One region of the Enterobacter sp. B79-1 genome, then DNA from elsewhere that is predicted to be linked to it. Evidence: predicted binding sites of a transcription regulator. Region 1 holds the regulator's gene; each other region holds the start of a gene.
The links. The regulator CRP, encoded in region 1, controls carbon source genes, mostly activating them, when cyclic AMP is high. The targets are predictions, from matches to a motif close to ATGTGANNNNNNTCACAT.
Positions count from the first base shown of each region.

Region 2: the regulator CRP is predicted to act here: its motif matches at 2,837-2,854, upstream of AC2T6E_RS08475 (CidA/LrgA family protein).
Region 3: the regulator CRP is predicted to act here: its motif matches at 2,618-2,635, upstream of AC2T6E_RS02285 (PhzF family phenazine biosynthesis protein).

Region 1 covers NZ_JBYAZJ010000009.1:183,758-190,674, forward strand. Annotated here, with positions in the region: gene AC2T6E_RS20670 (YccS/YhfK family putative transporter) at 1-616, opposite strand, end outside; gene crp (cAMP-activated global transcriptional regulator CRP) at 674-1,306, opposite strand; gene AC2T6E_RS20680 (OsmC family protein) at 1,618-2,022, shown strand; gene AC2T6E_RS20685 (phosphoribulokinase) at 2,109-2,978, opposite strand; gene AC2T6E_RS20690 (YheU family protein) at 3,009-3,227, opposite strand; gene AC2T6E_RS20695 (hydrolase) at 3,224-4,246, opposite strand; gene mdcA (malonate decarboxylase subunit alpha) at 4,475-6,130, shown strand; gene AC2T6E_RS20705 (triphosphoribosyl-dephospho-CoA synthase) at 6,130-6,917, shown strand, end outside.
Region 2 covers NZ_JBYAZJ010000002.1:132,914-139,830, reverse strand. Annotated here, with positions in the region: gene dusC (tRNA dihydrouridine(16) synthase DusC) at 164-1,096, opposite strand; gene AC2T6E_RS08485 (AraC family transcriptional regulator) at 1,138-1,935, opposite strand; gene AC2T6E_RS08480 (type 1 glutamine amidotransferase) at 1,995-2,711, shown strand; gene AC2T6E_RS08475 (CidA/LrgA family protein) at 2,903-3,298, shown strand; gene AC2T6E_RS08470 (CidB/LrgB family autolysis modulator) at 3,295-3,990, shown strand; gene cdd (cytidine deaminase) at 4,120-5,004, shown strand; gene sanA (outer membrane permeability protein SanA) at 5,131-5,850, shown strand; gene AC2T6E_RS08455 (glutamine synthetase family protein) at 5,971-6,917, shown strand, end outside.
Region 3 covers NZ_JBYAZJ010000001.1:466,309-473,225, forward strand. Annotated here, with positions in the region: gene ptrR (putrescine utilization regulator PtrR) at 1-417, shown strand, start outside; gene AC2T6E_RS02275 (GNAT family N-acetyltransferase) at 371-853, opposite strand; gene AC2T6E_RS02280 (PhzF family phenazine biosynthesis protein) at 935-1,726, opposite strand; gene AC2T6E_RS02285 (PhzF family phenazine biosynthesis protein) at 1,746-2,534, opposite strand; gene AC2T6E_RS02290 (sugar transporter) at 2,706-3,902, shown strand; gene AC2T6E_RS02295 (MarC family NAAT transporter) at 3,994-4,659, opposite strand; gene marR (multiple antibiotic resistance transcriptional regulator MarR) at 4,916-5,350, shown strand; gene marA (MDR efflux pump AcrAB transcriptional activator MarA) at 5,371-5,751, shown strand; gene marB (multiple antibiotic resistance protein MarB) at 5,783-6,001, shown strand; gene eamA (O-acetylserine/cysteine exporter) at 6,039-6,917, opposite strand, start outside.

The DNA.
Region 1 (6,917 bases):
GGTCGACAACCTTTTGCTGACGCGTCAGCAGCGGCGGCAGGGATTTCTCCGGGTCGGTATGCTGGGTGAGCAGGGTGTATTTGGCTTCACAGTAATCCGCAAGCTGCACATAGAGCAGGCTCAGGGATTCACGCAGCGGCTGTTCCCGCCAGAGCCAAAACCAGAACCAGTTAAACACCCCGTACCAGAGCGTGCCAAGGGCGTAGATCAGCAGTGGCTCCCACACCGGCATATTCCCGGCGAGGCTCAGGGTGAAGATAGCCGCAATCAGCGAGGCGGGCAGCAGGCGCGCGTGCAGCGAACTGATTTCCGCCGTCACGCCAAGCGTCATCGCCAGCACGGTCAGGATCAGGGGCAGCGGGATATCACGGGCAAGCAGGAGCTGTACGGCGAGACTACAGCCCGCAAACAGACAGCCACCGATAATCAGGCGTTTGAAAAAGCGCTTATGCGGCGTGTCCAGACCGGCAATGTTGCAGCAGGCGGGCACGAGGGAAAACAGCAGACCTTGCTGGAGGTGTCCGAGGATCAGGCCCACGGCCACAGGAAGGCACAACACCAGCGTTTGTCGCAGTGCGTAGTTAACTTCCGGGTGATAGATCAGCCTGCGCCACATGGGGAGTAGAGACAAAAACGGCGTGACACCTTGCGATGGCACGCCGTTTGAGCGGAATTAACGCGTTCCGTAAACCACGATGGTTTTACCGTGGGCGGAGATCAGGTTCTGGTCTTCCAGCATTTTCAGGATACGGCCCACTGTTTCACGGGAGCAACCGACGATCTGACCAATTTCCTGGCGGGTAATTTTAATTTGCATGCCGTCAGGGTGGGTCATGGCGTCTGGCTGTTTCGCCAGGTTAAGCAGGGTCTGCGCGATACGGCCGGTCACGTCCAGGAAGGCGAGGTTACCCACTTTCTCAGACGTCACCTGCAGACGGCGCGCCATCTGGGAAGAAAGACGCATCAGGATGTCAGGATTAACCTGAATCAGCTGACGGAATTTCTTGTAAGAAATTTCAGCCACTTCACATGCTGTCTTTGCACGAACCCAGGCGCTACGTTCCTGGCCCTCTTCAAACAGGCCCAGTTCACCGATGAAATCGCCCTGGTTCAGATAAGAAAGGATCATCTCTTTCCCTTCTTCATCTTTGATCAGCACTGCCACCGAGCCTTTAACGATGTAATACAACGTTTCCGCTTTTTCACCCTGGTGAATCAGCGTGCTCTTCGATGGGTACTTATGAATGTGGCAATGAGACAAGAACCATTCGAGAGTCGGGTCTGTTTGCGGTTTGCCAAGCACCATGCGCTGTTATCCTCTGTTATAAGCTGTCACCAGAGTCATAAGATGCATCCGGACTCTGGGGTTGCAATCGAATTCTTACCCATACCCTGGGAAGTCGGCTGTCGTAACGTTTCGCAGCCAGTAAAGTTTGATGTCCTCTGCATACATGTGTAACGTCAATGTATTACTGTAGCATCCAGAGTGTTTTAGCATAGCTTTTGCCGCGTGTCTCCTGGTGTCTCGCTTCAGCATGATGCAGGTCGCCTTCCGTTGCGAGAAATGTAATGCACGCGTAATCTGTCACCAAAAATGCAACGTTGGAGTTAATGAATATGCAAGCGCGTGTGAAATGGGTTGAAGGTTTAACGTTCCTGGGCGAATCCGCTTCTGGACATCAGATTTTGATGGACGGTAACTCCGGCGACAAAGCCCCAAGCCCGATGGAGATGGTGCTGATGGCGGCGGGCGGATGCAGCGCAATTGACGTGGTGTCGATTTTGCAAAAAGGTCGTCATGATGTGTCCGATTGCGAAGTGAAGCTTACTTCCGAACGACGCGAAGAGGCGCCACGCCTGTTCACGCACATTAATCTGCACTTTATCGTGACCGGTAAAGAACTGAAAGATGCCGCAGTATCACGCGCCGTAGACCTTTCTGCGGAGAAATATTGCTCTGTGGCGTTAATGCTGGAGAAAGCGGTAAAAATCACGCATTCGTATGAAGTGATCGAGGCTTAATCTTTTGGCGGGTGGCGCTTCGCTGACCCGCCCTACAAAAGCACGACCGTAGGCCCGGTAAGCGCAGCGCCACCGGGCAAAACAACTCACGCGATCTGCTTCCCTTCCATCAGTCGCTGGACCAGCGGCGTCATAATTAACTCCATCGCCAGCCCCATTTTTCCGCCCGGCACTACCAACGTATTCATATGCGAAATAAACGAGCCCTGCAGCATCGCCAGCAGCCAGGGGTAATCAATGCCTTCTAGATTGCGGAAATGGATGACGACAAAGCTCTCATCCAGCGACGGGATCGTTTTGGCCGCAAACGGGTTGGAGGTATCCACCGTCGGCACGCGCTGAAAGTTGATGTGGGTGCGGGAGAACTGCGGCGTCAGGAAGTTGATGTAATCCTCCATGGAGCGCACGACGGAATCCATCACCGCTTCGCGAGAATGCCCGCGCTCGCTCATGTCACGCGTCAGCTTCTGGATCCATTCAAGGTTAACAATCGGCACCACGCCGACCAGCAGATCTACGTGACGCGCGACGTCGTGTTGAGGCGTGACCACGCCGCCGTGTAGCCCTTCGTAAAACAGCACGTCGGTCGGCTCCGGCAGCGGCTGCCACGGGGTGAACGTCCCCGGCACCTGATTCCAGGGAACCGCTTCGTCGTAGGTGTGCAGGTATTTGCGGGACTGCCCGGTCCCGCTCTGCCCGTATTCGCGGAAGGTTTGTTCCAGCAGGCTGAAATCGTTGGCTTCCGGCCCGAAATAGCTGATGTGTTTGCCCAGATCGCGCGCCTTGCGGATGGCCATGTCCATTTCCGGGCGCGTATAGCGGTGAAAGCTATCGCCCTCCACTTCTGCCGCCCGTAGATTCAGCTGTGCGAAAATCTTGCGAAAGGCGAGGCTGGTGGTGGTGGTACCCGCACCACTTGAGCCCGTTACGGCAATAACCGGATGTCTGGCAGACATAGCAACTCCCTGACTGGAAAGGTTTACAGATCAGCCGTGAAACGCGTTGCGGTGCATGATATTGACCGTCTCATGCAGTTCGGACCACACCAGCACCACGTCGCCACTTTTCAGCTGGCGCTTAACATCGCTGACCTTTTGTTCGAGCGAACGTTCTTGTTCACCATAATCGGTGCCTTCACGTAATACAAAGCTTTCAATCAGATTATCGAGCGTTTCGGGAGCGAGATCCTGCCAGGGGATAATCATTTTTTACCGTCCAGAAAAGAGGTGAGCCAGTCAGGGATGCGGGTTTCCAGCCACATTTTCGGCCTGCGTAGCGTGCCGCCAACAAAGCCGACGTGCCCGCCGTACTCGGTGAGCTGATACTGCACGTTAGCCGGTAAATGCTCCGGTGCCGGAATAGAGTGATGATCCATAAACGGATCGTCTTTGGCGTGGATAATCAGCGTCGGCGTGGTGATTTGATTCAACAGCGGCATGGCGCTGCACTGACGGTAATAGTCAATCGCATCGGCAAAACCGTGGATCTTCGAGGTAATCAGATCGTCAAACTCGCGCAGACGCTTCACGCGCTTGAGCTGCTGCAGGCTAACCGGCAGGGTATCAGGGTAGGCCTTCAGCTTGCGCGCGGCGTTTGCCTTCAGCAGGTTGAGCAGGTAGCGCTGATAGACGCGGGAAAACCCTTTCTCCATATGGTAGCTGCACTGCTCGAGCATAAAGGGAGCGGAGACAATAACAGCGGCATCCAGCGGGACTGCATCACCTTCTTTCGCCAGCAGGCAGGCCAGCATATTACCGCCCAGCGAATAGCCCACCGCCGCCGTTGGCACCGTGCCAAAATTTTCTCTCAGCCAGTGTAAGAACCAGGTGCCGTCTTCGGTTTCACCGGAGTGGTAAATACGCTTCTGGCGATTCGGCTCGCCGCTGCAGCCGCGAAAATGCATCACCACCGCCAGCCAGCCGCGGGCTTTCGCCGCCTCGATTAAACCGTGGGCGTAGGGACTGTGCAGGCTGCCTTCCAGACCATGAAACACCACCAGGCGAGGTTTGTGTCGGGCCTGCTCCGGCGCTTCGCTCCAGGCGAGATCTAAAAAGTCGCCGTCCGGCAAATCCAGGCGCTGCCAGTGCGGGGTGAACTGCACCTTGCGGCGGATCAGGCGCGGCAGCATGGTTTGCAGGTGGGGGTTAGCCACGCCGCGCATGGGCACGAACTCTGCGCTCTCTTCGGCTGCAATGTCGAAGTCTGATGGAATGATTTGGGTCATAAGGGCGATGCTGATTCTTGTCAGAAATTTACTATACCTTCCGAATTGTACCCCGTTTAGCCTGGATTTCCGAACCATGAACTGATCCCGATCACAAATCTTTACCTTGATTATTACTCTCAGGCTAATGATTCAGCTCTACGCTTAATTGATGCCTTTCTCGCCAGAGCGCAGACTTTACTCAACGTTAAGCAAATCAGAATGATGTGCTGAATCAGGAGGTTAATAATGTTATCTGGGCAAACACCCACCCGGCAATGGAACACACGACGCAGCGAGAAAGCGCGTCGTCTGGCGTCCGTACCGGTGCAGGGCAAGGTACTGCCAACCGGCGATCTTGTCGCCATGCTGGAAAAACTGATCGCCCCGGGCGATAAAGTCGTGCTGGAAGGCAACAACCAGAAGCAGGCGGATTTCCTTTCCCGCTCGCTGGCTGAAGTGAACCCGCAAATCATTCACGACCTGCATATGATCATGCCGAGCGTTGGCCGCAGCGAGCATCTGGATATCTTTGAAAAAGGCATCGCCCGCAAGCTGGACTTCTCCTTCTCCGGGACTCAGAGCCTGCGTATCTCGCAGCTGCTGGAAGACGGTCAGCTCGAAATCGGTGCAATTCACACCTACATCGAACTCTACTCGCGCCTCTACGTCGACCTGTCCCCCAACGTGGCGCTGATTGCCGGTTTTAAAGCCGACCGCAAAGGCAACCTCTACACCGGGGCGAGTACCGAAGATACCCCGGCGCTGGTGGAAGCCGCCGCGTTCCACGACGGCATCGTCATCGCGCAGGTGAACGAGCTGGTGGACGACGAGTGCGATCTGCCGCGCGTCGATATTCCTGGCTCCTGGATCGACTACGTGGTCGTTGCGGACAAGCCGTTCTTTATCGAACCGCTGTTCACCCGCGACCCGCGCCTGATCAAACAGGAACATATCCTGATGGCGATGATGGCGATCAAAGGCATCTATGCGGAACACCAGGTGCAGTCCCTGAACCACGGTATCGGCTTTAACACCGCAGCGATTGAGCTGCTGCTGCCCACCTACGGCGAACAGCTCGGCCTGAAGGGCAAAATCTGTAAACACTGGACGCTGAACCCGCATCCGACGCTGATCCCCGCCATTGAAAGCGGCTGGGTGGAAAGCGTGCACTGCTTCGGCGGCGAGCTGGGGATGGAAGAGTACATCCGCGCCCGTCCTGATGTCTTCTTTACCGGTGCCGATGGCTCCATGCGTTCCAACCGCGCCTTCTGCCAGCTGGCAGGCCAGTACGCGGTGGATATGTTCATCGGCTCTACGCTGCAGGTTGACGGCTACGCCAACTCCTCAACGGTGACGCGCGGTCGTCTTTCCGGCTTCGGCGGTGCGCCAAACATGGGCCATGACCCGCACGGTCGTCGTCATGCGACCCCGGCCTGGCTGAACATGATCACCGAGCCTGACCCAATGCAGCGCGGTAAAAAACTCGTCGTGCAGATGGTCGAAACCTTCCAGGCGGGCGTGAAGCCGACCTTCGTGGAAAAACTTGATGCCGTTGACGTGGCGAAAGCCTCCGGCATGCCGCTGGCACCGGTGATGATTTACGGCGATGACGTGACGCACGTGCTGACGGAAGAGGGGATTGCTTACCTCTACCGGGCGAAAGATCTGGAAGAGCGTCGTGCCATGGTTGCCGCCGTCGCGGGGATCACCGATATCGGCCTGGGCGTTGACGCTAAACGCGTGGCGGAACTGCGCCAGAGCGGCAAGGTGGTGTATCCGGAAGATATGGGGATCCGTCGCACCGACGCCACCCGCTCTCTTCTGGCAGCCGGGAGCGTGTCTGACCTCGTTGAGTGGTCCGGCGGTCTGTATAACCCACCTGCGAAATTCCGGAGCTGGTAATGAAACTTCTGCCCCAGATTCAGGTTGAAGGCGGTGCCGAATGGCTGGCGCGAACCGCCACGCAGTGTCTGATTGACGAAGCACGACTAAGCCCGAAACCCGGTCTGGTGGACAGTCGGGGGAACGGCGCGCACCACGATTTATCCCTTGCGCTGATGGAGCGCTCCGCGCGCAGCCTGACCCCCACGTTTCAGGCGCTGGCGCAGCAGAGCTGGCAGCGTCCGGCGGACATTGCGCTTCGGCAAACCGTTGGCCGTCTTGGCCGCGAAGGCGAGCAGCAGATGATGGCAGCCACCGACGGGGTTAATACCCACCGTGGTGCGATCTGGGCGCTGGGATTGCTGGTGAGCGCGGTGGCGATGCTGGGCGGGGGGGCGACTGCGCAGGCCGTCGCGAATACCGCCGCTCAGCTGGCGAAACTCCCGGACGATGCGGCGCCGAAAGTGTTCAGCAAAGGGCTGCGCGCCACGCACCGCTACCGCGTGCCGGGCGCGCGCGAAGAGGCGCAGCAGGCGTTCCCGCACGTTATGCAGCGCGCGCTGCCGCAGCTTCGCCTCAGCCGTCTCAACGGCAGCAGCGAAACGCATGCGAGGCTCGACGCGCTGATGGCGATCATGACGTCACTCACCGACACCTGCGTGCTGTCGCGCGCCGGAATGGAGGGGCTGGACGCCATGCAGAACGGTGCTCGTGCGGTACTGAACGCCGGAGGATGCGCAACGCTTTCAGGGCAGCAGGCGCTGGCGAGCTTAGACCGTCAGATGCTCTCGCTCAACGCGTCACCGGG
Region 2 (6,917 bases), on a different contig from region 1:
AACCTAAGCGCTCCACAGCGGTTAATGCTGTGAAACGCTTAGGTTTTGCCTGTTAACCAGTAACAATCCTGCGTTGAAAACAGTGGCACCTTAACACCGTCGCGCCACCTTGAAAACATGCATCGTTTTATATTTTAAAAAAGTGTGAGCAAATTAACGCTTATTATTTTGACTGGATCACGCGCGCAATATCCGCAGAGGTCTGTAGCGTACGGATCTCCTGAAATAAGCCTAACGCTTCGCTATATTCCTTGCGCAAATAACTGAGCCACTGCTTAATACGCGCAACGTGATACAAACCGGTGTCGCCCTGCTTTTCCAGACGGCTGTATTTTTGCAGCAGCGTGACCACGTCTGCCCACGGCATACGCGGTTCATTATATTTCACCACCCGGCTGAGGTTCGGCACGTTCAGCGCGCCGCGGCCCATCATCACCGCATCGCAGCCCGTCTCTTTTATGCAGGCCTGCGCGCTTTCGTAGTCCCAGATTTCGCCGTTGGCGATAACCGGAATGCTGAGGCGTTTGCGGATCTCACCGATTGCCTGCCAGTTAATGCGGTCCGCTTTGTAGCCGTCCTCTTTAGTACGTCCGTGCACCACAAGCTCGGTGGCACCGGCCTGCTGCACCGCATCGGAAATTTCAAACTGACGCGCGTCGCTGTCCCAGCCCAGGCGCACTTTGACCGTCACCGGCAGATGCGACGGCACGGCCTCACGCATCGCCTTCGCGCCGCGATAAATGAGTTCAGGATCTTTCAGCAACGTCGCCCCGCCCCCGCTGCCGTTCACCATCTTCGACGGACAGCCGCAGTTGAGATCGACACCGTAAGAGCCCAGCTCAACCGCACGGGCGGCGTTCTCCGCCAGCCATTCAGGGTACTGTCCCAGCAGCTGAATACGCACCAGCGTACCGGAGGTCGTCCGGCTCTGGTTGTGCAGCTCGGGGCACAGACGGTAGAAGGATTTTACCGGCAACAACATATCGACCACGCGCAAAAACTCCGTCACGCAGAGATCGTAATCGTTCACCTCGGTCAGAAGCTCGCGCACGAGGGAGTCGAGCACGCCTTCCATAGGGGCCAGTAAAACACGCATAGCAGTACCTGTGAAAAAAGACGCGCTATAGTAGCTGCTCTCTATATCGCTGGGAAGCGCTTCTGTTCAGGGAGAAAGTCAGCTGGCGTTGCTCCCACTACAGCACGAAACGCCTCCGCAAATGCCGCCGGGCCGGAAAATCCCAGCATCCAGGCCACCTGCTTAACGGGGTATCCGTTTGCGAGCAGGTCCAGCGAGGCACAAATCCTTGCGCGCTGTCGCCAGGTCCGGAAGCTAAAGCCTGTATCTTTGATAAACGCGCGTGAAAATGTGCGTTCAGACATGGCGGCCTGCTCCGCCAGCCTTTCCATAGAAACACCCCATAGATTGTTGGCAATAATGTCACAGGCAACACGATGTAACCGTTCATCAATAGGCATCGGCAATTCGGCCGAGATCTGCTGCGTTTCACTAAGAATGTCGAGCAGCAAAACAGCCATGCTTCGCTGACTTGCCGGTCGGTATTCCGAACTGAACAGTCCAGCAATCAACTCTTTGAACAACGCAGTCGCCTTAATCACGTGAATATCCTCTTTCCGCTTAAACGGTTTGCATTGCGTTATTAATTCCGGGCTAAACCAGACCGCGCGGAGTTCTGTTGCGGATAACACGCTGTAGGTGTGTTCCTGAAAGGGAGGGATCCACAGCGCACGCTGTGGCGGTATTACCCAGCGTTTGCTGCCGGTTTCGACCAGCATGACACCTTTGATGGCAAACAAAAGTTGACCTTGTGAATGCTGGTGGGGCGGATCCACTTCGCCGCGCGTATAGCTAATTGCCCCTCTCGACCATCCGATGGCATCGTCGTGATTTGGCGTTTTATCGATAACGGTTGGCATTTCACATTCCTCCCTTCCTCTTATGATGCTGCTTGTACACGTAACCGGAGAGAGAAGCAATGCACATTCATTTTATCATTCATGAACATTTCGAAGCGCCAGGCGCCTATGAAATCTGGGGGAAAAGCCGCGGCTGTAGTCTGAGCTACACCCGGGTTTATCAGGATGAGCCTTTACCTGAGGAACTGGAGAGCACAGACATGCTTATCATTATGGGAGGCCCGCAATCACCTGCCACCACGCTTAAGGAGTGCCCCTGGTTTGATGCGCAAGCGGAAATGCGACTCATCGGCCGCGCAATAAAGGCGGGTAAAACGGTGATTGGCGTTTGTCTGGGCTCGCAGCTTATCGGTGAAGCGCTGGGCGCAGCGTTTTGCCACAGCCCGGAAAAAGAGATCGGTAAATTTCCCGTAAGGCTCACAGATGCAGGCAAGACGAACCCCCTTTTTGAGAATTTTGGCGGTGGGCTGGACGTCGGTCACTGGCATAACGACATGCCAGGGTTGACGCCGCAGGCAAAGGTGCTCGCTTACAGCGAGGGCTGTCCTCGTCAGATCGTGCAATACGGCGAACGGGTTTACGGTTTTCAGTGCCATATGGAGCTAACGTCGGAGGTGGTTGAGCTGCTTATCGAACATTCGCAGAACGATCTCCGCCGTGCGGGAGAATTCCGTTTTGTCGAAACGGCTGAAAAATTACGCTCGCATGATTACCGTGAAATGAATCAAGTGCTGTTTTCTTTTCTGGATAAACTCACTGCCCAACGCAATGCCTGACTCAGAGGCATTTCTCAGGCTCGTCACTTCGCCACTGTAATTCCTTTCCTCTAAACTGTAGCCTGTCCCTGTGCGGTGATACCAGACGTTCCATTCTGGAATGTCTGGTATGCTCAAATTTCATGATGTGATCCGTGGCACATTTCTGGGTTTAATTGTATGATGAATGCGTTTCATCAAGGACTTTCACCATGAGCAAATCACTGAATACAATCTGGCAGTATCTGCGCGCATTCGTCCTGATTTACGCCTGCCTGTACGCCGGGATTTTCATCGCCTCGCTGCTGCCGATCGTTATTCCCGGCAGCATTATCGGGATGCTGATCCTGTTTGTGCTGCTGGCGTTACAGGTGCTGCCCGCGAAGTGGGTCAATCCTGGCTGCTTCGTCCTTATCCGCTACATGGCGCTGCTTTTCGTGCCCATCGGCGTAGGTGTCATGCAATATTACGACGTGCTCAAAGCGCAGTTCGGCCCGATTGTCGTCTCCTGTGCAGTCAGTACGCTGGTGGTATTCCTGGTGGTGAGCTGGAGTTCGCACATCGTGCATGGCGAACGTAAAGTGGTCGGGGAGAAAACAAAAAAATGATGGCCAATATCTGGTGGTCGCTGCCGTTAACCCTGGCGGTGTTCTTCGCTGCACGAAAACTTGCCGTACGCTTCAAAATGCCTTTGCTCAACCCGCTGCTGGTGGCGATGGTGGTCATTATTCCGTTCCTGCTGCTCACCGGCATTCCCTACGAACGCTACTTCGCAGGGAGCAAAATTTTAAACGATCTGCTGCAGCCTGCCGTTGTCGCGCTGGCATTTCCTTTATATGAACAGCTGCACCAGATCCGCGCCCGCTGGAAGTCCATCATCACCATCTGCTTTATCGGTAGCCTGGTGGCGATGATCACCGGCACCTCGGTGGCCCTGTTGATGGGCGCCTCTCCGCAGATTGCCGCCTCTATTCTGCCGAAGTCCGTCACCACACCGATTGCGATGGCCGTGGGCGGCAGCATCGGTGGCATTCCGGCTATCAGTGCGATGTGCGTGATTTTCGTCGGGATCCTGGGCGCGGTGTTTGGCCATACCCTGCTGAATCTGATGAAGATCCGCACCAAAGCTGCACGTGGTCTGGCGATGGGGACTGCGTCTCACGCCCTGGGCACCGCGCGCTGCGCCGAAGTGGACTATCAGGAAGGGGCGTTTAGCTCGCTGGCGCTGGTGATCTGCGGGATTATCACCTCCCTGATTGCACCCTTTGTCTTCCCGATTATTCTGGCGGTGATGGGCTAAAATTTGCGATGCGTCGCGCAATTTTCATTTTGTTTTCATAAGTTGCATACATAATGAGAAGTGGATCACATATAAAGCCCCAACGGCTCCGTACACTACCGATCCATTAACCTTTATGAGGCAAACGCCATGCACCCACGTTTTCAAGCTGCTTTCGCCCAGCTTGCAGAGAATTTGCAATCAGCCCTGGCTCCGGTTCTGGCGGATGCGCATTTCCCCGCCCAGCTGACGGCGGAGCAGGTCACGACGCTGAAAAAGGCAACGGGACTGGATGAAGACGCGCTGGCTTTCGCACTGCTGCCCCTGGCTGCTGCCTGCGCGCGTGCCGACCTTTCCCACTTCAACGTCGGCGCCATTGCACGCGGCGTAAGCGGAACCTGGTACTTCGGCGGAAACATGGAGTTCCTCGGTGCGACCATGCAGCAGACCGTTCACGCCGAGCAAAGCGCCATCAGCCACGCCTGGCTGCGCGGAGAAAAAGCGTTGAGCGCCATCACCGTTAACTACACCCCTTGCGGTCACTGCCGTCAGTTTATGAACGAGCTGAACAGCGGGCTGCAGTTGCGCATTAACCTGCCGGGCCGCGCGCCGCATACGCTGGGGGATTACCTGCCGGACGCCTTCGGTCCGAAAGATCTCGAGATTAAAACGCTGCTGATGGACGAGCAGGATCACGGTTTCGCCCTGTCCGGCGATGACCTGAGCGAAGCGGCCATTCGTGCGGCGAACAAGAGCCATACGCCATACAGTCAATCGCCAAGCGGCGTGGCGCTACAGTGCCGTGATGGCCGCATCTTTACCGGCAGCTATGCGGAGAACGCCGCGTTTAACCCTACGCTGCCTCCGCTGCAGGGCGCACTTAACCTGCTGAGCCTGAACGGCTACGACTATCCGGACATTCAGCGCGCCATTCTGGCAGAAAAAGCCGATGCGCCGCTGATTCAGTGGGACGCCACAGCCGCGACGCTGAAAGCGCTGGGCTGCACCACAATCGACCGCGTGCTGCTTGCCTGAACCTTCCGGTGGGCAGAAATGCCCGCCAGTTTGCTGAAAAAGCCCTCAGTTGATTCACCGTTTCTTGCGCTAACCAGGCGGGTACAGTAGCCTGAGTGAACTTTCATCCACGAACGAGCCATCTCCATGTTAAAGCGCGTTTTTTACAGCCTGTCTGTCCTGGTCGGCATACTGCTGTTGATCGTGCTCGGTCTCGACCGCTGGATGAGCTGGAAAACCGCCCCCTACATTTTTGACGACCTCCAGGATCTTCCCTACCGTCAGGTTGGCGTGGTGCTCGGCACCGCCAAGTATTACCGCACCGGCGTGATCAACCAGTATTACCGCTACCGCATACAGGGTGCGCTGAACGCCTATAACAGCGGCAAGGTGAATTACCTGCTGCTGAGCGGCGATAACGCCCTGCAAAGCTACAACGAACCGGTGACGATGCGTAAGGACCTGATTGCCGCAGGCGTCGACCCTGCCGATATCGTGCTCGACTACGCCGGGTTCCGCACCCTGGACTCCATCGTGCGCACCCGCAAGGTGTTCGACACTAACGATTTCATCATCATCACCCAGCGCTTCCACTGCGAGCGCGCGCTGTTTATTGCGCTGCATATGGGTATCCAGGCGCAGTGCTACGCCGTGCCGTCGCCAAAAGACATGCTGAGCGTGCGCGTGCGCGAGTTCGGTGCCCGCTTTGGCGCATTAGCCGATCTCTACATCTTCAAACGTGAACCGCGCTTTTTAGGCCCGCTGGTGCCGATCCCGGCAATGCACGAAGTGCCAGAAGATGCGCAGGGTTATCCGGCGGTGACGCCAGAACAGCTGCTCGATCTGCAGAAAAAAGAGAAAAAATAGCCTCTGTTTATAGTTTCTTTACGCCGGGTGCCACGCTTTTTATCCCCTCTTTACACCTGACCTTTTACGCTGAGTTCATTGCCGCTACGGCTTCATTGAAGACTGACTATGAACTCGATAATGAACGCGTTTTTCCTGAAAAGTATCCGCCCGTACTTTAATTTCCCGGGTTTATCGCTACCGACCGCGCTCAATTCCGGCCTCTATCTTGAGGAGAAGCTTGCCTCTCTGAAGCAGAGCCTGTCGGTGGAAGTGGCGGATTATCTCGAGCGTTACCCACAAACTAAACACATTGATGTCTGTCTCAACGATATCAACGGCATTATGCGCGGTAAGCGACTTTCCGTAGACAGCATGCTGAGTCTGGAGAAAGGCTGCTATTTTCCTCTCTCGGTCTATTCGATGGATCAAAAAGGGAAAGTCGCCGCGTCACGTGACGACGAGCCAGACCGACTTTGCATGCCGGTTGCCGGTTCCCTCCGCCCCTCTTCACACGATCCGCTGCATACCGCGCAGATCCTCCTGACGATGAAGGACAGCGACGGGCAACCTTGTCCCCTTGAGCCACGCGTCATATTGCAGAACGTTCTGGCGCGTTTTCATCAGCACGGGCTGTACCCGGTTATGGCACCGGAAATTGAGTTCTACCTGACGGGGCCTGGCACACAGGAACTTCAGAATCAGGGCTGCTTTCATATGGATACGTCGTCAGCCCACGCTGCGCTGTTTGACGAGCTGGAACAGCTGGCACACCGGCAGCATATCCCCCTGACCGGCATTGTGGCAGAGGCTGAATCAGGTCAGTTCGAGTTAAACCTGAAGCACAGCCATCGGGTCGTGGAGGTATGTGACAATATCCTGGCACTGCGTCGGTTAACGCGGTTTGTCGCTGAAAAGCACGGCCTTCAGGCTAACTTTATGGCCAAGCCGTTCAGCCTCTTGTCCGGCAGCGGACTGCATTTTCATTTCAGCCTGAATGATATTCACGGTGAAAACGTATTTGCCTCACCGGCTGATGAACTCAATAGCATGATGCGCTTATGCATCGCAGGTCAGCTGGCGCTGAT
Region 3 (6,917 bases), on a different contig from region 1:
GGGATGCCGGTTTATCGGGAAGAGATGATGCTGGTGACGCCCGCCGGGCATGCTGAAGTCTCAAAAGCCACCCAGGTCAGCGGCAGTGATGTTTACGCTTTTCGCGCGAACTGCTCCTATCGCCGACATCTGGAAAGCTGGTTTCACGCCGACAGAGCCACGCCGGGGCGGATTCATGAGATGGAGTCGTATCACGGCATGCTCGCCTGCGTGATTGCCGGGGCCGGCATCGCATTAATGCCCCGATCCATGCTGGAGAGCATGCCGGGGCACCATCAGGTTGCAGCGTGGCCGCTGGTGGAAAACTGGCGCTGGCTCACCACCTGGCTGGTGTGGCGACGCGGGGCAATGACCCGTCAGCTTGAAGCCTTTATAGCGCTGCTAAACGAACGTCAACCACCAGCGCCTTCTCCATAAACAGGCTCAGCGGGTCTTCGACGTACGGGGCAAACGCCGGACGCAGTTCGTATCCGCACTGCTGATACAGACGGATAGCGGCATGCTGTTTGATCCCTGTCTCGAGCCGGACGGTATGGCATTCACGGCTCAGGGCTTCATCCTCAAGGGCGGCCAGCAGCTTTTCCCCAAGATGTTGTCCACGGTGCGTCGGGTCGATATACACCCGCTTCATCTCTCCCGTGCCGTCACCGTTCAGCACCACGGCGCCACACCCTACGGCATTGAGCTGCTGGTCGCGAATAATCATTAAAATCAGGGACGCGTCCGGCAGATTAGCCAAAGCGAGCAGGTGGTTGCTTTCGGCGGGGTAAAGTTCGCTCTGATAGCGGTCAAGGGCCGCGATCAGATTAAGGATGTCGGGATGACGGGCAGATTCAGAGGTGATGGAATACATGGCAGGCTCCTTGCTATTTTTCTTTTAACATAGCGCAGACCTGCCAGGGTGTTTCATAGCATTAACTTATATCGCTATCAGCTAGCGCAAGAAGATCCGTCCCTTCAGATACAGTGTCGCCTGCCCGCCAATCAGCACGCGGTCGCCCTTCAACTCGCAGCGCAGATCCCCGCCACGGGCTGACACCTGGCGGGCATTCAGAGACGTTTTACCCAGTTTTTCGCTCCAGTACGGAATCAACATGCTGTGCGCCGACCCCGTCACCGGATCTTCCGGCACGCCTTCACCCGGACAGAAGAAGCGGCTGACAAAGTCATACGCGTCCCCCGGTGCCGTGACGCAGACCATTTTATCCAGCGGGATCATTGCCGCGATATCCGGCGTTAAGGCTTCTACCTGCTGCTGGCTTTCCAGCACCACCATGTAATCGCGCCCTGCGCGGACCTCTTTCGCGCCGCTGATGCCCAGCGCGCTGAAGAGTAACGCGGGCGGATTGTCGACAACCTCCGTCGACCATGCCGGGAAATTGAGCGTCAGCCAGTCTCCGTTGCGCTTCACCGTCAGGTCGCCAACAAAACGCGTTGAGAAGGTGATTTCGGTATGCGGGTAGTCGAGATATTCAAAAATGACGTGGGACGCCGCCAGCGTCGCATGTCCGCAGAGGTTAATTTCATCAAGCGTGGTAAACCAGCGCAGCTCAAAGCCGTTATCCGTACGCACGAAGAAGGCCGTTTCCGACTGATTATGCTGCTTCGCCATGTTGAGCAGCGTCTCATCCGGAAGCCACTCTTCCAGCGGGCAAACCGCCGCCGCATTACCACCGAACGCCCTGTCGCTGAAGGCATCTACCAGATAAAAATCAATTTCCTGCATGGTCTCTTCCTCTTTTTTTCTAGCGCAGAAATACTGTGCCTTTCAGATATAGTGATGCCTGGCCGCTCATCATCACGCGCGAGCCTTTCAGTTCACAGCGCACATCACCGCCACGGGCCGACACCTGACGCGCAAACAGCGTCGTTTTTCCCAGCGTTTCACTCCAGTAAGGAATGAGCATCGTATGCGCAGAGCCGGTGACAGGATCTTCAGGTACGGCAACGCCCGGTGAGAAGAAACGGCTGACGAAATCGTACTCACCCTCCCCACGCGCGGTGACGGCAACTTTATGTTCTCCTGGCGTCATCGCGGAATAGTTTGGCGTCATGGCTTCCACCTGCTCACGATTTTCCAGCACCACCACCCAGGCGCGCCCCTTTCGGGCTTCAACGTAGCGGTTGATCCCCAGCGCGGCGAGCATCTCTGCCGGCGGGGTCAATTCCTGCGTCGGACAGGCCGGAAAATCGAGCGTCATCCAGTCACCTTCCCGGCTGACCGTCAGGCGGCCCGAGGCGGTCTCAAAGTGAATGCGCGAGTCCGGGTAGTCCAGCTCGTTAAATAGCACATACGCAGCGGCAAGCGTCGCGTGTCCGCAGAGATTGACCTCGGTTAAGGTGGTAAACCAGCGCAGCTCAATCCCGCCTTTACTGCACACGAAGAACGCGGTTTCGGACTGGTTATGCTGCTGCGCCATGCTGAGTAACGTCTCATCCGGTAGCCATGCCTTTAGCGGGCAAACCGCCGCCGGATTGCCACCAAATGAGGTATCACTAAACGCATCTACCAGATAAAAATCAATCTCCTGCATCGACTTACCGCCTGTTATCGTTGTGTTGTTCTTTATCTTCACGGAAAACCTCGCCCGCTGCTACCGCTGTGGCACGGTAAATTTTGTGATTCAGGTCACATTATGGTTGAGTTTTCGCCGTTTAAAGCTTTAAGATCGTCTCCTCATCGTTAATCAATCCCAGACATCTTTATGACAACAAACACGGTTTCCCGCAGGGTCGCGTGGCTACGTGTGGTCACGCTCGCCATCGCTGCGTTTATTTTCAATACCACTGAATTTGTTCCGGTTGGGCTGCTGTCTGACATCGCCGACAGCTTCCAGATGGAGACGGCGCAGGTGGGCATTATGTTGACCATCTACGCCTGGGTGGTGGCGCTGATGTCGCTGCCGTTTATGCTGCTGACCAGCCAGATGGAGCGGCGAAAGCTGCTGATTGGCCTGTTTGTGGTCTTCATCGCCAGCCATGTGCTGTCATTCATGGCGTGGAATTTTACGGTGCTGGTCGTTAGCCGCATCGGTATTGCCTTTGCCCATGCGGTGTTCTGGTCGATTACCGCGTCGCTCGCTATTCGCCTGGCACCGGCGGGGAAACGCGCGCAGGCGCTGAGCCTGATTGCCACCGGTACCGCGCTGGCGATGGTGCTCGGCCTGCCGATTGGCCGCATTGTCGGGCAATACTTCGGCTGGCGTACCACCTTCTTTGCCATCGGCATGGGGGCGCTGATCACGCTGGTCTGCCTCATCAAGCTGCTGCCAGCATTGCCGAGCGAACATTCCGGCTCGCTGAAAAGCCTGCCGCTGTTGATGCGTCGCCCGGCGCTGATGAGCATTTATTTACTTACGGTGATTGTGGTCACCGCCCATTACACGGCCTACAGCTACATTGAGCCGTTTGTGCAGGTTGTGGCGGGCTTTAGCGCCAATTTCGCCACGGTTCTGCTGCTGATTCTGGGCGGCGCGGGCATTATCGGCAGTATTCTGTTTGGTAAGCTCGGCAACCAGCATGCGTCTACGCTGGTGAGCAGCGCCATTGGCCTGCTGCTGGCGTGCCTGCTGTTGCTGATGCCTGCCGCGGGCAGCGAAAGTCATCTGGCGATCCTCAGCCTGTTTTGGGGCGTAGCAATCATGATCATCGGTCTGGGCATGCAGGTGAAAGTGCTGGCGCTGGCACCGGATGCCACGGACGTCGCGATGTCGCTCTTCTCGGGAATTTTCAATCTGGGGATTGGGGCGGGCGCGCTGCTGGGAAATCAGATTAGCCTGCATGTGTCGATGTCGGCGATTGGTTATCTGGGGGCGATCCCTGCGCTGGTGGCGCTTATCTGGTCGCTGCTGATCTTCCGTAAATGGCCGGTGGCGCTCGAGGAACAGGGCCAGCACGGGTGAGCCTTCTTGCCGGGTGGCGGCTTCGCCTTACCCGGCCTACAAACCCGTGATAACATAGGCCGGGTAAGCGCAGCGCCACCCGGCAATGACCTCAGTGATAGGTCTTAATAATTTCCAGCACGCCGTTAATAATAAACTGCACGCCCATACACACCAGCAGGAAGCCCATCAGACGGGAAATCGCTTCAATCCCGCCCTTTCCTACCCAGCGCATAATCGCACCGGAACTGCGCAGGGATGCCCACACGATAATACCGATAAGCGCGAAAATCAGCGGTGGCGCAACCGTCAGCACCCAGTCCGGGAAGGTGGAGCTATCACGCACCGTTGAGGCGGAGCTGATGATCATCGCAATCGTTCCCGGCCCCGCCGTACTCGGCATCGCTAAGGGGACAAAGGCGATATTCGCGCTGGGCTCTGTTTCCAGCTCTTCGGATTTGCTGGCCGCTTCCGGTGATTCATGCGCTTTTTGCGCGGGGAACAGCATACGGAACCCGATAAAGGCCACAATCAGCCCCCCGGCGATACGCAGGCCGGGAATCGAAATCCCAAAGGTGTTCATCACCAGCTGTCCGGCGTAATAAGCCACCATCATAATGGCAAACACATAGACAGAGGCCATCATCGACTGATGATTGCGCTCTGCGCTGTTCATGTTCCCTGCCAGCCCCAGAAACAGCGCCACCGTCGTTAACGGGTTCGCCAGCGGCAGCAACACCACCAGCCCGAGGCCAATTGCTTTAATCAAATCCAACATAGTGCGTCGTTGTCCTTATCCATATTCATCCCCGCAATTATAGGGTGAAAGTGTGTCCTTCAGCCATGACCACAACGTAACCATTATTTTCTCACTGCAATGATAACCCTGCGTTATGTATATGATTTGAAAGCACTCAAAAAAAGTTCATGAAACGTTTTAGCAATTCGTGGCATCTGTCGATTCATTCAGTTGACTTATACTTGCCTGAGCAATAATATCTGCCGTGACTAAACTACTTGCCAGGGCAACCATTGTGAAAAGCACCAGCGATCTCTTTAACGACATCATTCCACTGGGCCGTCTTATTCACATGGTTAACCAGAAAAAAGATCGCCTGCTCAATGACTATCTGTCACCGCTGGATATCACCGCAACACAGTTCAAAGTGCTGTGTTCCATTCGCTGCGAAGTGTGTATCACGCCGGTTGAGCTGAAAAAGGTGCTCTCTGTCGATCTGGGTGCGTTAACCCGCATGCTGGATCGTCTCGTCTGCAAAGGATGGATAGAACGAAGCCCTAACCCGAATGACAAACGCGGCGTGCTGATCAAACTGACCAGCGACGGCGCGGCCATGTGTGAGCAATGTCATCAACTCGTAGGACAAACACTGCATCAGGAACTAACAAAAAACTTAACGGCAGATGAAGTGGCAACGCTTGAGCTTTTGCTTAAGAAAATACTGCCGTAAACAGAAAAAGAGGTATGACGATGTCCAGACGCAATACTGACGCTATCACCATTCATAGCATTTTGGACTGGATCGAGGACAACCTGGAATCGCCGCTCTCCCTTGAAAAAGTGTCAGAGCGTTCAGGTTACTCAAAATGGCACCTGCAACGGATGTTCAAAAAAGAGACCGGTCATTCATTAGGTCAATATATTCGCAGCCGCAAGCTGACGGAGATTGCCCAAAAACTGAAAGAAAGCAATGAGCCGATCCTTTATCTGGCGGAGCGTTACGGATTTGAATCGCAACAAACCCTGACGCGCACGTTTAAGAACTACTTTGATGTGCCGCCTCATAAGTATCGTATCACCAGCATGCCGGGTGAATCCCGATATCTCTATCCGTTAAAACACTGTAGTTAAACAACGCCTGTAAAGACGTACCGAGGAAATCATGAAAGTTACCGTCTCCGCCGCCCTCGCCTTGCTGGTGCTGTTTTCCAGCCAGACCTTCGCGGAGCAAACGCCCAGTGCAACGCAGCAAAATAATCGTGACACGATGATTTTGCCGTCAGCACATGACCAGTCACCTTTTGATTTCAACCATATGGGGGCTGGTAGCGACAAATCCGACGAATTAGGCGTGCCGTATTACAATCAGCACGGCTTCTGATTCGTTTTGCCCCGCCTCTGCGGGGCTTTTTTGTGCCCTAATTTCGTACTCGCGCCGCCCGACGCACGCGCAAACCAAACACGTTGATGTAGAGTCCACCCATGATCAGCACCGCGCCAAAGAGCTGCAGCGCGCTGAGTTTTTCATCCAGCAGCAACGCCGCGCTGGCCAGCCCCACCACGGGTACCAGCAAAGACAGTGGCGCCACCCGCCAGGTTTCGTAGCGACCCAGCAGCGACCCCCAAATGCCATAGCCGATAATCGTGGCGACGAACGCCAGATAAATCAGCGACAGGATTGTTGTGAGATCGATCTCGACCAGGCTTTTCAGCATCAGATCCGGGCCGTCCAGAATAAACGATGCCGCCAGAAACGGGATTACAGGGATCAGCGCACTCCACACCACCAGAGACATCACCGCCGGGCGCGCCTCGTGCTGCATAATCAGCTTGTTGAAGATGTTTCCGCAGGCCCAGCTCAGCCCTGCCGCCAGCGTGAGCATAAAGCCCAGCAGGGCCACATGCTGACCGTTCAGGCTGGCTTCAATCAGCACCAGCACGCCAAACACCGCCAGCGTGATCCCCGCCAGCTGTTTACCCTGTAAACGCTCACCAAATACAAACGCGCCGAGAATAATGGTAAAGAACGCCTGCGCCTGCAGAACCAGCGAGGCCAGACCGGCGGGCATGCCGAACTTAATGGCGCAGAAGAGAAACGCAAATTGACCAAAACTGATGGTCAGACCGTAGCCCAGCAGCAATTTCAGGGGGATTTTTGGACGCACCACGAAAAATAGCGCCGGGAACGCCACCAGCATAAAACGTAAACCGGCCAGCATCAGCGGAGGCATATTGTGTAACCCCAGCTTGATGACCACGAAATTAAGCCCCCACACTACGACCACCAGCAACGCCAG